Halioglobus japonicus: one gene and its partners. Each later gene encodes a partner of the first gene's protein in a complex. Links are inferred from orthologs where the notes say so. Each region holds a gene or a part of one and is shown on either strand. Other genes may lie near its edges.

Region 1 (4,971 bases):
CTATCGATGACCCCAATATCAACGAGTGGTACAGGATCCGCAGCAGCCTCACCAATGAGGAGTTGGGCAAGGATCCACTCCAAATCGGTATCGATGCGAGTATCCCAGTCAAGGGCAGCCAGGTAAAACTGCTCGGCAGTCGCGAACAGGATGCCATCCGCTCGCTAGTCACCAAAGTGCACCTGATTGAAGAGGCGCTGTACAGCGTAGATGCGGTGTACTACATCTTCAAAGCTGACCTAGCCGGGTTGGCGATCATGGGCGCCATGTGCGACGCGGTCAAGCGCGGCGTCGATATCCGCCTGATGGTCGACGCGATCGGCTCAATGACTCTGAGCAAGCGCTGGCTGCGGGCGCTACACAGTTGTGAACGGGAAGCCGGCTTTATTCGCAACAAGGCGGGAGAAATGACGACCCGGCGCGCGCGCATACAGGTCTTCCTATTCAATGCGCCTTCAAAGTCACCATTTACAGTCAACCGTCGCTCCCACGACAAATTGATGGTTGTCGATGGTTTCGTACCAGAGATCGCCAAAGTCATTACTGGCGGACGCAATGTGTCGCTGTCTTACTACGGTATTAAAGAAGATGGGTCGCCCAACCCTGACACGTACAACGACGCTGAGATTTTACTACGCGCCAGGGATATGACAGAGCACCGCGAAACCGTTGGGGCGATCTCTGAAATCTACTTCAGCCTACTGTCACTCCATGAAACCAATCGGAGGATCCGCTCCCGACAGTTCATTACAGGATTAGACCTCTATACCAAACGACGCGAGCGATTTAAAGAATCACTCAATCAGCTGAAGTCACTATCGCGCATCCAACCATACTTCGCAGACATGGAAGTCTACCTATCCGAAGACTGGCGAGACGCGGACGTACAGATAGCCCACGAGTTCGCCAATCTGACCAATCGGAAAGTGATTACCGATGCCGCCAACAATCTCGCCAATAACCCGAACTCCATCATCTACCAGCTCGAACAGGTGCGTGAGCTTGATGACCGCACCCACATTCGAGTTGTCTCACCCTATCTGTTTCTCGCTAAATACTACGACAAGCAAGGCAATCTATTCCTAGACGAAGCCCAGCGGATACTTGACTGGCTTGCAGAGGCTCCAGAACACCGATACGAAATGATTACCAATTCTGTGCTCACCTCAGACAACGCGGCCGCGCAAGCCATTGTGGATATGGACATGGCACCGCGCATGCTTTTGGGAAAAGACTACAAACACGTCTGGCAGCGCGAAGTGGGCGCAGATGAAACAAGTCACGAGCTAGTGGGCAGTGACACCTGGCTGAAGCTCGTCAATCACCCCCAGCTACAGATCTATGAAACCGGCAAGCTTGATGATGTAGCGCTCGGTGGTGACAAACATTACGGAAAACTGCACGCCAAGTACCTGATAGGCGACAAATACGGTTTTATCGGAACAGCCAACTTCGATCACCGGTCTCGATTATTCAACAACGAAATGGGTTTCTTGTTCGAGAGCGAAGGCCTTCGCCAGGACCTGATCGACGAGTTTGAGCGCTTGAAGAACGAATCCTACCTGTGGGGTTCACCCGAATGGCTGGAAATGCGGCGACAGGTTATAGAAGCGGGTGGTATGAAAGGCACTGCGGTGCGAAATCAGCGACGCATCTTTCGGACCCTGAGGGCCACGGGCCTTGAATATCAATTCTAGACCCGCGATGGGGCTGGATAGACTTGCGCCCGCTACAGCCTCATAGGCATTACCACGTAAACTGAGTCACCTTCGTCCGATTCCTCCAGCAATGCGCTGCTGTTGGCATCAGACAGTGACATTTTGATCTGCTCGCCGCTCAATACAGACAACACGTCCAGCAAATAACTGACGTTAAAGCCAATCTCCAGGGATTCACCCTGGTAATCCACGGGCACGGCCTCTTCTGCTTCTTCCTGCTCGGGGTTGTTAGCCACAATATCCAGGCTATTGTCAGTCAGTTTCAGCCTGACGCCACGATACTTTTCGTTGGACAGAATCGCTGTACGGGTAAAGGCCTGGCGCAGTTCCAGACGAGATCCGAGCACTATCTTGTTCGGGTTGCGGGGCAATACCCGCTGATAATCCGGAAATTTGCCGTCTACCAGCTTGGAGGTAAAGGTAAACTCATTGGTAGTAGCGCGAATATGATTGCTGCCAATCACGATAGCGATATCTTCATCGTCTTCCATTAACAGGCGCGCCATTTCCAACACACCCTTGCGTGGCAGAATCACCTGGGTGTCGTCATTGACCTGCACCGGCTCTGGTAGGGTGCACAGTGCCAGGCGGTGTCCATCGGTGGCCACAACACGCAGGCTCTGCTCCTTGAGCTCCCACAACATCCCGTTCAGGTAGTAGCGAACGTCCTGCTGCGCCATGGCAAAACCGGTGCGGTCGATCAGGCGCTTGAGCTGGCCCTGCTTAATCGTGAACTGGTGAGTTCCCATACTGTCTTCGACGTTAGGAAACTCCCGGGCCGGCAGGGTAGACAGAGTAAATCGGCTGCGGCCCGATTTAACAGTGACCTTGCAATCTTCAGCGGTGAAACTGATGTCACTGCCTTCCGGAAGTGATTTGCAGATATCCACCAGTTTACGGGCAGGCACGGTAACTTCACCGGGTTCGCCTGCCGCCGGCAGCTGCACACGACCAACAAGCTCTACCTCTAGGTCAGTACCTGTCAGAGACAGCCGGTCACCTTCGAGCTCCAATAACACATTGGCGAGAATAGGGAGAGTTTGACGGCGTTCTACCACGCCCGCCACAAGATTCAACGGCTTGATCAATGCATCCCGTGAAATCGTGAATTTCATATGATTCGTTATTCCTTGGCCCAATCGGCGAACAATGCATTCGCGCTATTAAAAAACAAAACTTCCCATCTCTCTCACCCTCAGGTGGTGAGAGATCTCAGCAGGTTCTTATAATCTTCGCGAATATCAGAGTTAGTTTCACGAAGTTCTTTGATTTTACGACATGCGTGAAGAACTGTCGTGTGATCTCTGCCACCAAAGCTGTCACCAATCTCAGGAAGGCTGTGATTTGTCAGCTCCTTGGCCAGCGCCATGGCGACCTGACGCGGCCGGGCAACGGAACGACTGCGGCGACGCGACATCAGATCGGCCACTTTAATCTTGTAATACTCAGCGACGGTGCGCTGAATATTATCCAGGCTCACTTGCTTGTCCTGCAGTGCGAGCAAATCCTTGAGACTGTCCTTGATCAGGTCAATATCGATGTCCCGACCTGTGAAGTGAGCACTTGCTATCACCCTTTTCAGCGCACCTTCGAGCTCCCGTACATTGGATCTGACACGCTGGGCAATGAAGAATGCGGCATCAGGCGACAGATCAACCCGCGCCTGATTGGCCTTTTTCATCAGAATCGCCACCCGCGTTTCCAGCTCCGGTGGTTCAACGGCTACCGTAAGCCCCCAACCAAAGCGCGACTTCAAACGCTCCTCAAGTCCATCGATCTCCTTGGGATAACGATCGCAGGTGAGAATCATCTGCTGGCCGCCTTCCAACAAGGCATTAAAGGTGTGGAAAAATTCTTCCTGAGAACGATCTTTCTTGGCGAAAAACTGAATGTCATCGATGAGCAAGGCATCCACCGACCGGTAATAGCGCTTGAAATCACTGATTGCATTCAACTGCAGTGCCTTGACCATATCGGCGACAAAACGCTCGGAGTGCAGATAGACAATTTTGGCATCCGGCTTTTGCTGACGCAGCGCATTGCCTACCGCGTGCATCAGGTGCGTCTTGCCGAGACCGACACCGCCATAAAGAAACAGCGGGTTGTAAGAATCGCCGGGATTTTCCGCCACCTGACGCGCCGCAGCCAATGCCAGCTGGTTTGATTTACCCTCCACAAAGTTGGTGAAAGTGTAATTTTCCACCAGACCATTTTGATGCTGCAGTGATCCGGCTATTTCGGATTGCCGTGCCGGATTCTGAGCCGGTTCGCTTACAGCCGCTTTGACGCCGTCAGGGTTACGCGAAACCGCAAAGCCAGACACAGCGGGGGCCATGTCGCTACTGGGCGGGGGCGTAAATGCTGCAGGTGTGGCTGGCGCTGGCGTCTCTTGAATCGGTTGTGGTCGACTTGCCGGCACAACTGGGTCTGCAGACATGCTCATAGACGCCCGCGCCACACGAGGCTGTTCCACTGCTACCCGTTCAGGCACTGGCCGACCCGCGCCGATCTCAAGCACCACGTCCAGCTGGTTGCTCGGCTCTAACTCACTTACCAACTCGGCGATCCGAGTTGCGAATTTATCGGATACGAAATCTTTAATAAAACGATTGGGCGCAAACAGGGTGAGACTCTGTCCGTCCGTTGAGGCCTCTAAAGGCCGAATCCAGGTATTAAACTGCTGCGAAGGCAATTCGTCTTGCAGCCGGTCGATACACTGTTGCCAAACTACTCCAGGCAAAGCTATCCCCTTAAAGCGAGGCCCAATGCCGCGCCTTTCTATCATCAGAAGTATATAAAAACGTTATTTTAGCCAAGCATCAGAGCCGCCTGGCGGTCAAAGAATAATAGCGCCACGTGCGCCACTTATCCACAACAATTTTTAGAGGATAAATTTTTTAAAAATGTATATATTTCAATCACTTATTAATGGTTAGATTATTTTTTAACCAAGGTGGTTGGAAATAGTTTTTATAAGTTTTTCTGTGGATAACCTGTCTATTTATTATGCAAAAAGTGTGAGCTGATGGCGCTACCCCAGTACTGGCGCGGGATTGCCAATCAATCCAGGTTTCGGCGCTCTGCAAGCTTTTTAGCGCGCTCGCGACACCCGGAAAATTACCAAGCAATAGATTGAATTAACCACGCCATTTCAATAGAATACCCCACCTTTTTTCGGCCAGACCAAAGCAAGTCGGTCCGGCCTAATCTTCTTTCATATATATAGATATTGGATTGCAGTCATGAAAAGAAC
Region 2 (4,270 bases), 2.3 Mb from region 1 along the record:
GCATCGGCCCGTTATTCAGGAACGGGCCTGGTCCTCGCCGATCTGGTTTAGCGCAACTAGCGAGCGCTAAAATCCTGAGCGACCAGAATGTCGCGATAGCCCCCGGAGCGGAAGCCATTAAAGCCGGTGCTCGTGGCTGAACCATAGGCACCCAGCAAGCCGAATTCGATGTAGTCTCCGGCGCGCAGGTCCTTCGGTAGCGGTGTGGTTCGCGACAGCTTATCGACAGGGTCGCAGGTAGGTCCGAACACGTGGTACTCGTTGACCGGTCCGCTGAGCAGGCTGTCGCCACGCCAGGCGCGCACGGGCATTTGCAGGTCAATCAGCAGCTGTTCCTGCATACCGCCGTACACCCCGTCGTTTACAAACAGGCTGTGGCCGTTTTCACGTACATGAATGACCCGGGTCAGCAGCGAGACGCTGTCCGCCACCATGGCGCGTCCAGGTTCACACATAAGCGGCGTGCCAGCAGGCAGAAAGCGCTCGGCAGCGGAATGAATTTCAGCGAAGAACGTGGCCAGTTCGGGCACATCGGCGCCAGCGTATTGAACGGGAAAGCCACCTCCGACGTTGACCAGTTCTGGCGCAACACCCGCGCGCTCAATAATATCGCCCGCCACTTCGAGATAGCGGCCGTACATGGCGGGCTCAACACACTGTGAGCCCGGGTGGAAGGTGAGTGCGGGGCGGCCGCCCCGCGCCTTGACGAGGCGTAGCAGCTGTACGGCTGCATCGGGCGTAGCGCCGAACTTGCTGCCAAAGTCGTACGCGGCGCCACTGTGTTCCAGTTTGAAGCGAACGGTGTAGCGAACCTCAGGGTCGCCACCGCAGGCCCGGTAGATTTTCTCCAGCTCGGCAGTCTCGTCGAGGGCAAATGAGCGTACGCCATAGCGCTGGTAGGCTTCAGCTATTGATGTGTCGTCCTTGATAGGATTGTTAAAGTGCAGCGTTGCTTGTGGCGCGATGGCCAGGGTAGAGCGAACTTCCTCCAGGGATGCAACGTCGAAGTGCTGCACGCCGCTGCGACGCAAGGTCTGCAGAATTCGGGCTTCGGGGTTGGCCTTGACAGCATAGCTGACCGCACCATTGAAGTTGCTCAGAAAGTCGGCCGCGCGGGTTTCCAGTTTGGCAGCGCAGAACAGGTAGGCAGAATCTTCCGGCTGAGCGCTGGCGATGAAGCCACCGGTACAGGAGTAGGTCTCGCGCCGGTCTTGCTGCCATTGTTGTTTGATGTCACCTGTCATGTCGGTATTCCTGAGGTTGTTATGCATTCATTGTGTGGCTATCGGGTGATGAATTGGCAGTTGCAATAACTGGTTAATATGGTCAAATAGGTGCCAAATTGACCAGCATAATGTTCAATTTGTTAATTGTTGGTTGTGGGGGAGCTGAAGTGGAGCTGAGTAAGAACGATAAACGGCTGTTGAAGGCACTGCAGCGCAATGCGCGTCAGAGCGTCAGTGAGCTTGCACGGGAACTGGATTTGTCGCGCACGACGGTGCAAAAGCGCCTTACGGCCCTGGAAAGCAATGGCGTCATTACCGGTTACAAGGTCAAGCTGAGCGACAGTTATCGCGCGGAAACAATACAGGCTTACGTCAATCTGGTGGTAGATCCACGCAAGGGGGCGATGGTAACCAGTGCCCTTGAGAAACTTCCTCAGGTTGAGGCCTTGTACACCGTTAGTGGCAAAATCGATATGGTGGCACTGATGCGGGTGCACAGTCCGGCAGAGCTCGACACCACCCTGGACCGAATTGGCGAGACCGAAGGTGTTCGGGACACAGATTCGGCGATTGTCCTATCTACAAAGTTTGATCGACGCTAGACGCAGATCAGGCTTCAAACAGCGCCAGCTGCGCTTCCCGCACTTCGCTGCGAGGGTTTAGCCGCAGTCCCGCCCCCAGCAATCGGACCGGTCGGCTCTGGCGCTGCCACGCTCTCTCCAACAGTGCCCGGTAGGCCACCGGTTGTAACCAGTGCTCCCCGTTGGCGGGAATGACCTCTTCGATGGTCGTCTGTTCGAAGTTATTGAATTTTACTTTTACAAATCGCTTGTGCGGGTGGTACTGCTCGTCAATGTGGTGAAATCGGGATTCAAGTTCTTCGAGGATTTTTTCCAGTGCGAGTTGCATGGCTCCGGTATCTTTAAGATCGTCGGCATAGGTGTTCTCCACCGAGATGGATTTGCGAATGCGGCTGGTCTGTACCGGGCGATTATCGTCACCGTGGGCAAGGCGTGACAGGCGTATGCCGTATTTGCCAAAGCGTCGGGCCAGGGTTTCCAGCGGTATCTTTTGCAACTCCCCGCAGGTGGTCGCGCCCAGTTTTTCCAGCTTGGCAGCAGTGACGCTGCCGACCCCATTGATTTTTGCCACAGGAAGATCGGCCACAAATTCTGCGACCTGCTCCGGCGCGATCGTGAAGCAGCCGTCGGGCTTGTTCCAGTCGCTTCCGACCTTGGCAAGAAACTTATTCGGAGCGACACCCGCCGAAACGGTCAGATTCAGCTCGCGCTTAATACTCGCGCGTATGTCTTCGGCAATAAGGGTGGCGCTGCCACGGCAGGCAGTGGCTGCGCTGACATCGAGATAGGCCTCATCTAGGCTGAGTGGTTCGATGACATCTGTATAGCGGTTAAATACCTGGTGGAACTGGCGAGACACCTCGCGATAAAGCTCAAAGCGCGGTTTGAGAATTTGCAACTGGGGGCACAGCTGTCGGGCGCGGCTACTGGGCATGGCGGAGTGCACACCGAACTTACGGGCCTCGTAGTTGCAGGTGGCAATGACGCCACGGCCAGTGCGCCCGCCCACGGCGATGGGGTGGCCGACCAAACTGGGGTCTTCGCGCATCTCGACAGACGCGTAGAAGGAATCCGCGTCAATGTGGATGATTTTGCGCTGGCTCAACTCAGTTCCTGGCGGGGCTTCCAGCGTGGCTGCAATGGCGCCGGCTACCTGGTCGAGCATGATGCTGCGTTGACGGGGCTTGTCGCCAAAGGCGCTGCAGATGTCTGCAATACTGTGGAAATTAATCGACACCGCCAGAAACAGGCGGCGCCTAGCCTCCGCCTGGCCGAGGTGTGACAGCGCCCTGGCAACCAGGGGTTCCAGGGCAGGGACATCGCGGAAACTGATTTGTGAATCGGCGCCTGGATTGGTTGTCGGGCTGTTAGTGGCCGCCAGTTGCGACAGAATTCTCACGTAATACTCACCCTCGGGGGTGCTCTTCAGATACTCTCCCAATGGTGTGACGAGGGTGCGGGCGACCTGCTCTGCGGGCGACCATTGCTCGAGCTCGGCGCTCGCCAGGAACCGGTTTCGCAGTGCCTCGACCGGATCGGCATGGTAATCGAGAATAGCCTGTATGAGCCCCTGCCGGTTGCCGAAATGATATTGCAACGCGTTGCGGTTTTTCTGCCCGGCAGCTTTTGTCACCTCGTTCAGAGATACGACGTCAACACCGCGCTCGGCAAATAGCTTCTGGGCAGCGTTGATAAAGCGCAGTCTGGTCTGGGCTGAGCGGGCGGTGTGCTTGTTGGTATGGCCACTGGCCATGGGGCGGACTCCTCCAAAAAAGCCTATCTTAGTTCAGGTGTCGACGGAGCGACAGGTATCCATCCAGTAGCTCACCGACTCGATTGGGTAGCGCTGCCTGGGCAGGACGAAGTAAAAGCTACGACGCAGATCGCGGCGGGGCAGGGTCAGTGGCACGAGATCGCCATTGGCGAAATTGCGCTCCAGTACAATGCGGGACAGACAGCCGATGCCCAGGCCCGATTCTACGGCATTTTTAATCGCTTCATTGTGCATGAACTCCATATAAACGTTCAGCTCCGAAAGCAATCCCGCCATGGCACGGTCGAAGGTGTGACGAGCACCGGAATCCGGCTCGCGCAATATCCATGCTGCCTCGCGAATATCCCGGGTCGATAGGGTCTTTTTCTCCGCCAGTGGATGATTGGCCGCGCAGAACACCACCAGTTCATCGTCTCGCCAGGGAATCAGTTCCAGTTCCCGGTGCTGATACTCGCCTTCGATCATGCCGATATCGACCTCGTAGTTGAGGACTTTGGCCACAATTTCCGGGGTATTGGCGATCTCCAGGCGGACGTCGGCCTCGGGATACTTGCCAAGATAGCCGGCCAGGTAACGGGTGGCGAGATGGTTGCCTATGGTAAAGCTCGCGCCAACCTTGATGTGTCCCAGTGACTGGTGCGTATGCAAAAGGTCTTCAAAATGCTGGCAGTGGGCGAGCAGCGATTCGG
Region 3 (4,121 bases), 670 kb from region 1 along the record:
CTGGACGACAGCGACCAGAGCCGCGCGGTACTGGACGAAGCGTTGCGCGCCATCGTGCTAATGCTCAACCCCATCACGCCGCACATCTGCCACGAGTTATGGCCGGCGCTCGGCGGCACAGGCGACGTGCTCAATGCGCCCTGGCCCAGTGTCGACGAAGACGCACTCACCCGCGACAGCATTGAAATGGTGGTTCAGGTGAACGGCAAGGTCCGCGCCAAGATGAACATTGCCGCCAATGCCGACAAGGATGCTGCCGAAGCGGCGGCCCTGGCTCAGGACAATGTGCAGCGTTTCCTGGAAGGCGTGACCGTGCGCAAGGTGATTGTAGTACCGGGCAAATTGGTTAATATTGTTGCCAACTGATTAAGGCCGGAACCCATTATGCAGCGGCGCCTCGCCACCCTTGTTATCGCTCTTTGCGCCACAGCCATGGTATCCGGCTGTGGCTTCCACCTGCGCGGCAGCGGCGGCGCCAGTGTTCCAGAGGAATGGCGCTCGCTGTTTCTGGTCACCAGTAATCCCAACAGCGAATTCAGTCGCGAGGTGAAGCTGCGCTTCGCCAATGCCGGCATTGAATGGGCCGACGACCGCGCCGACGCCAACTATCTGCTGGTACTCGGACCGGAGCGTTTCAGCCAGCGAAACCTGTCACTGGATGCCGACACCCGAGCGGCGGAATTCGAACTGACCATGCGTTCGACATTCTCGATCAACAACGCCAGAGGCAAGGGCGTCATGCCCGACACCACCGGCACGGTGATCAAGCAGATGGAAAACGACCCCCAGAACGTCGTGGGCAAGGCCGAGGAGATCCGCATCCTCAAGGCGGAGATGCGCAGTGAACTGTCGCAGCAGATTCTGCGCCGCATCGCCTTCTTCGCCGCCAGCCAGACGCCCGAGGCCTGACACCTCGCGATGCGCCTGTACCCCGAGAAACTCGCCGGCCATCTCAAGCAGCAACTTCTCCCCGTTTACCTGATTAGTGGCGACGAGCCTCTGCTGGTACAGGAGTGCTGTGATTTGGTGCGCAAGGCCGCACGCGACGCCGGCTGCACCGACCGCGAAATTATCGATGTGGTGCCGCGCTTCAAGTGGGATGAAATTCTGCACAGTGCGTCCAGCATGTCACTGTTCGCCGAGCGCAAACTGGTGGAAATACGCATGCCCTCGGGCAAGCCCGGCGCCGATGGCAGCAAGGCCCTGTGCGAGTATCTCGATATGGCTGCCGGCAGCGACGACATCCTGCTGATTGTGTCCGGCAAGATCGATAAGCAGTCCACCAATAGCAAATGGTACAAGGCCCTGGACAAGGCCGCCGCCACGGTGCAGATCTGGCCCATTGAAGCCCGTGACCTGCCGCGCTGGTTGCAGCAACGCTGCAGCGCCGCCGGCCTCAGCATCGATAACGACGCTCTGCAGTTGCTGTGTGAGCAGGTGGAGGGCAATCTGCTGGCAGCGGTACAAGAAGTGGAGAAACTCAAGTTGCTGGCCAGCGATGGCCAGATCAACGCCGAGACCATTACCGCCTCGGTGTCCAATAACGCCCGCTACAACCTGTTTGATATGACCGACCATGCCCTCAAGGGCAATGCCGGCACCAGCCTGAAAATGCTCCACGGCCTGCGCGGCGAAGGCACCGAGCCGGCCGTAGCCCTGTGGGCTCTGCTCCGGGAAGTACGCACCCTGCACCAGGCCCGCCAGCAGGTCGATGCGGGGCAGTCACCCCAGCAGGTACTGGGCGGTTTGCGGGTGTGGAAAAACCGCATGCCCCTCATGCAGGGTGCACTGTCACGGCACAACAGCGTGACACTTACCGCATTGCTTGAACAGGCATCGGCCGTCGATGGCACCATCAAGGGCTTTGCCGCCGGCAAACCCTGGGACCAACTGGAAAACCTCGTTCTGCAGCTCGCCGCGAGCCGCTAACCCCCACCTGTCGCCTTTCAGGGCACGTCTCATTTTTGCCAACTAATACCCCTGCCCAGGGCCTTGCACTCTGCCTGCCACTCAACTACTGTTTATACATACAGTGTACAAACATACAGTAAACACAAAGCAGAACAACAAGAGAGGCCCGACATGAACCAGGCTCTGCAGCAAGTCATCAATCGCAACGACACCTGGCGCGGCAACTTCACCGCCCTGTCCGCCGATGGCGATCGCCACTGGCATGCCGGTAACAACCGGAACGACAACACCCTGGGCACCGGTTACAGCACCCTCGACAAAGAGTTGCGCGATGGCGGCTGGTCGCTGGGAAACACTGTGGAAGTGCTCAGTGATGGCTGTGGCATGGGCGCCATGGGCCTGTTTCTGCCTGCCATGGAAACCCTGAGCGCCGAGGGCCGCTGGCAGGTCTTCATCGCCCCACCTTTTACGCCCTACGCGCCGCTGCTCAAGGCCCGCGGTATTAACACCGAGCAAATCCTGCTGGTGCACCCGAAAAGCCGCGAAGATTTGCTGTGGGCCACCGAACAGGCCCTGCGCAGCAGCACCAGCAGCGCCGTGTTCAGCTGGTTGGGTGCCCACGAATACAGCTACGGTGAACTGCGTAAATTACAGCTGGCCGCCGCCGACAGCGACAGCCTGGCCGTGTTATTCCGCCCCCACAGTGCCGCCCGTAACCATGCGCCGGCAGGCCTGCGTCTGCAAATACGTGAATACCGTAAGGTACATATTCTCAAGCAGCGCGGCGGCAACCAGTATCTCGATGTAGCCCTGCCACCGGCCGAGGATATCCCGGAACAACCCCAGCTGTGGGAAGTACCCACCTGGCAGGACAGCCCCCAGCAGCAGCCGGCGTTCTCCTTCGCATAGTGCCACCTGCCGGCCTGGACAGACCCGGCCTGGCCAGGCCCGGCCGGGCGGGTAAGTTCACAATGGTTGCGTCATCACCATCAGCCGTGGCACCAAGAGTGCTACACTGCCTGCCGCCATACATAATAAGGAGCAGGCAGCATGCAAGATTTCCCCCACCACTATCACGTCAACGCCACCGCCCAGGTGACTGGTAATGTCGCTATCAATAGCGGCGCTATGCCACCGCTGGCCTCCGCACCACCGGCGGAATTCGGCGGCCCTGGCGACCAGTGGTCGCCAGAACATTTACTCATGGCCTCGGTGGCGGACTGCTTTGCACTCACCTTCCGAGCCATTGCCGCCGCCTCCAAGCTGGAATGGAGCGACCTGGCCGCCGACGCCGAGGGCGTGCTTGACCGGGTAGAGCGGGTCACCCAATTTACCGCAATTGCCGTCAAGGCCACGCTGACCGTGCCCGCCGGTGTCGACGAGGCCAAGGCCCAGCGCATACTGCACAAGGCCGAAGATGCCTGCCTGATCACCAACTCACTCAGTGCCGACACCCATCTGGAAACTGCTATAATCGCCGCCTCCTGAACAGGGCCGCACCGGCCCGGGAGTAGCATGTGGATGAGTGGCTGACAGAGTACGGCGTCACCATCGGGGTGTCCGCCCTTATTCTCTTTATGATGTTCATTGTGTGGGACCTGGCCAAGCGCAGTAACGCGGGCAGGTTCGGCACCATCATTCTGTATATTGGCCTGGCCATGGGTATGTTCGGCTTTGCCATCAAGTTTGTGATTTCCTACCTGCTGGAAAATGCCGGAGGCGTTGGGTGACTGTGCACCTGGCTTTGGGTGATATTACCCGGGCCGAAGTGGATGCTGTGGTGAATGCGGCCAATGAGGGCATGCTCGGTGGCGGGGGTGTCGACGGCGCCATCCACAGGGCCGCAGGCCCTGCCCTGCTCCAGGCCTGTCGCGATGTCCCCGCCACCAATGGCGTCCGCTGCCCCACCGGTGAAGCCCGCATTACCGATGCCGGGGCACTCACCGCACGCTATGTCATCCACACGGTGGGGCCGGTTTACGCCAGCGCCACCAACCCACCAGCCCTGCTGAGCGCAGCGTATCGCAACAGCTACCAGCTCGCCCTGCAACACGATTGCCACTCCCTGGCCGTACCGGCGATCTCCTGTGGGGTGTACGGCTACCCGCTGGAAGAAGCGGCAGCCATCGCCGTGGCGGTAAGCACCGATGCCGCCTTTGCTGACCTGGACATTCATTTCTACCTCTTCAGCCAGCCGGTATACGACGCCT

The links.
Region 2: the proteins of dnaN (region 1) and dinB are in contact, whole or in part, in a solved structure (PDB 1OK7), measured with the Escherichia coli proteins. The link is inferred for Halioglobus japonicus from one-to-one orthologs.
Region 3: the proteins of dnaN (region 1) and holA are in contact, whole or in part, in a cryo-EM structure (PDB 8GIZ), measured with the Escherichia coli proteins. The link is inferred for Halioglobus japonicus from one-to-one orthologs.

Annotation. Positions count from the first base shown.
Region 1 is NZ_CP019450.1:619,794-624,764, forward strand. Bases 782-3,768 are described here. They hold dnaN (DNA polymerase III subunit beta), read right to left. Parts: upstream 2,834-3,768; coding sequence 1,730-2,833; downstream 782-1,729. Other genes in these bases: BST95_RS02950 (phospholipase D-like domain-containing protein), read left to right, coding at 782-1,697; dnaA (chromosomal replication initiator protein DnaA), read right to left, coding at 2,914-3,768. Outside these bases: more of BST95_RS02950, read left to right, coding at 1-781; more of dnaA, read right to left, coding at 3,769-4,458; rpmH (50S ribosomal protein L34), read left to right, coding at 4,961-4,971. UniProt on the Escherichia coli protein: Confers DNA tethering and processivity to DNA polymerases and other proteins. Acts as a clamp, forming a ring around DNA (a reaction catalyzed by the clamp-loading complex) which diffuses in an ATP-independent manner freely and bidirectionally along dsDNA.
Region 2 is NZ_CP019450.1:2,943,789-2,948,058, reverse strand. The notes cover bases 1,199-4,165. They hold dinB (DNA polymerase IV), read right to left. Parts: upstream 3,561-4,165; coding sequence 1,836-3,560; downstream 1,199-1,835. Other genes in these bases: BST95_RS13855 (LysR family transcriptional regulator), read right to left, coding at 3,594-4,165; BST95_RS13865 (Lrp/AsnC family transcriptional regulator), read left to right, coding at 1,394-1,828; BST95_RS13870 (type III PLP-dependent enzyme domain-containing protein), read right to left, coding at 1,199-1,244. Outside these bases: more of BST95_RS13870, read right to left, coding at 57-1,198; more of BST95_RS13855, read right to left, coding at 4,166-4,270. UniProt on the Escherichia coli protein: Poorly processive, error-prone DNA polymerase involved in translesion repair and untargeted mutagenesis. Copies undamaged DNA at stalled replication forks, which arise in vivo from mismatched or misaligned primer ends.
Region 3 is NZ_CP019450.1:1,287,301-1,291,421, reverse strand. Bases 106-2,923 are described here. They hold holA (DNA polymerase III subunit delta), read left to right. Parts: upstream 106-918; coding sequence 919-1,929; downstream 1,930-2,923. Other genes in these bases: imuA (translesion DNA synthesis-associated protein ImuA), read left to right, coding at 2,083-2,820; BST95_RS06110 (LPS-assembly lipoprotein LptE), read left to right, coding at 385-909; leuS (leucine--tRNA ligase), read left to right, coding at 106-366. In the rest of the region: more of leuS, read left to right, coding at 1-105; BST95_RS06095 (OsmC family protein), read left to right, coding at 2,962-3,399; BST95_RS06090 (DUF2788 domain-containing protein), read left to right, coding at 3,429-3,641; BST95_RS06085 (O-acetyl-ADP-ribose deacetylase), read left to right, coding at 3,638-4,121. UniProt on the Escherichia coli protein: Part of the beta sliding clamp loading complex, which hydrolyzes ATP to load the beta clamp onto primed DNA to form the DNA replication pre-initiation complex.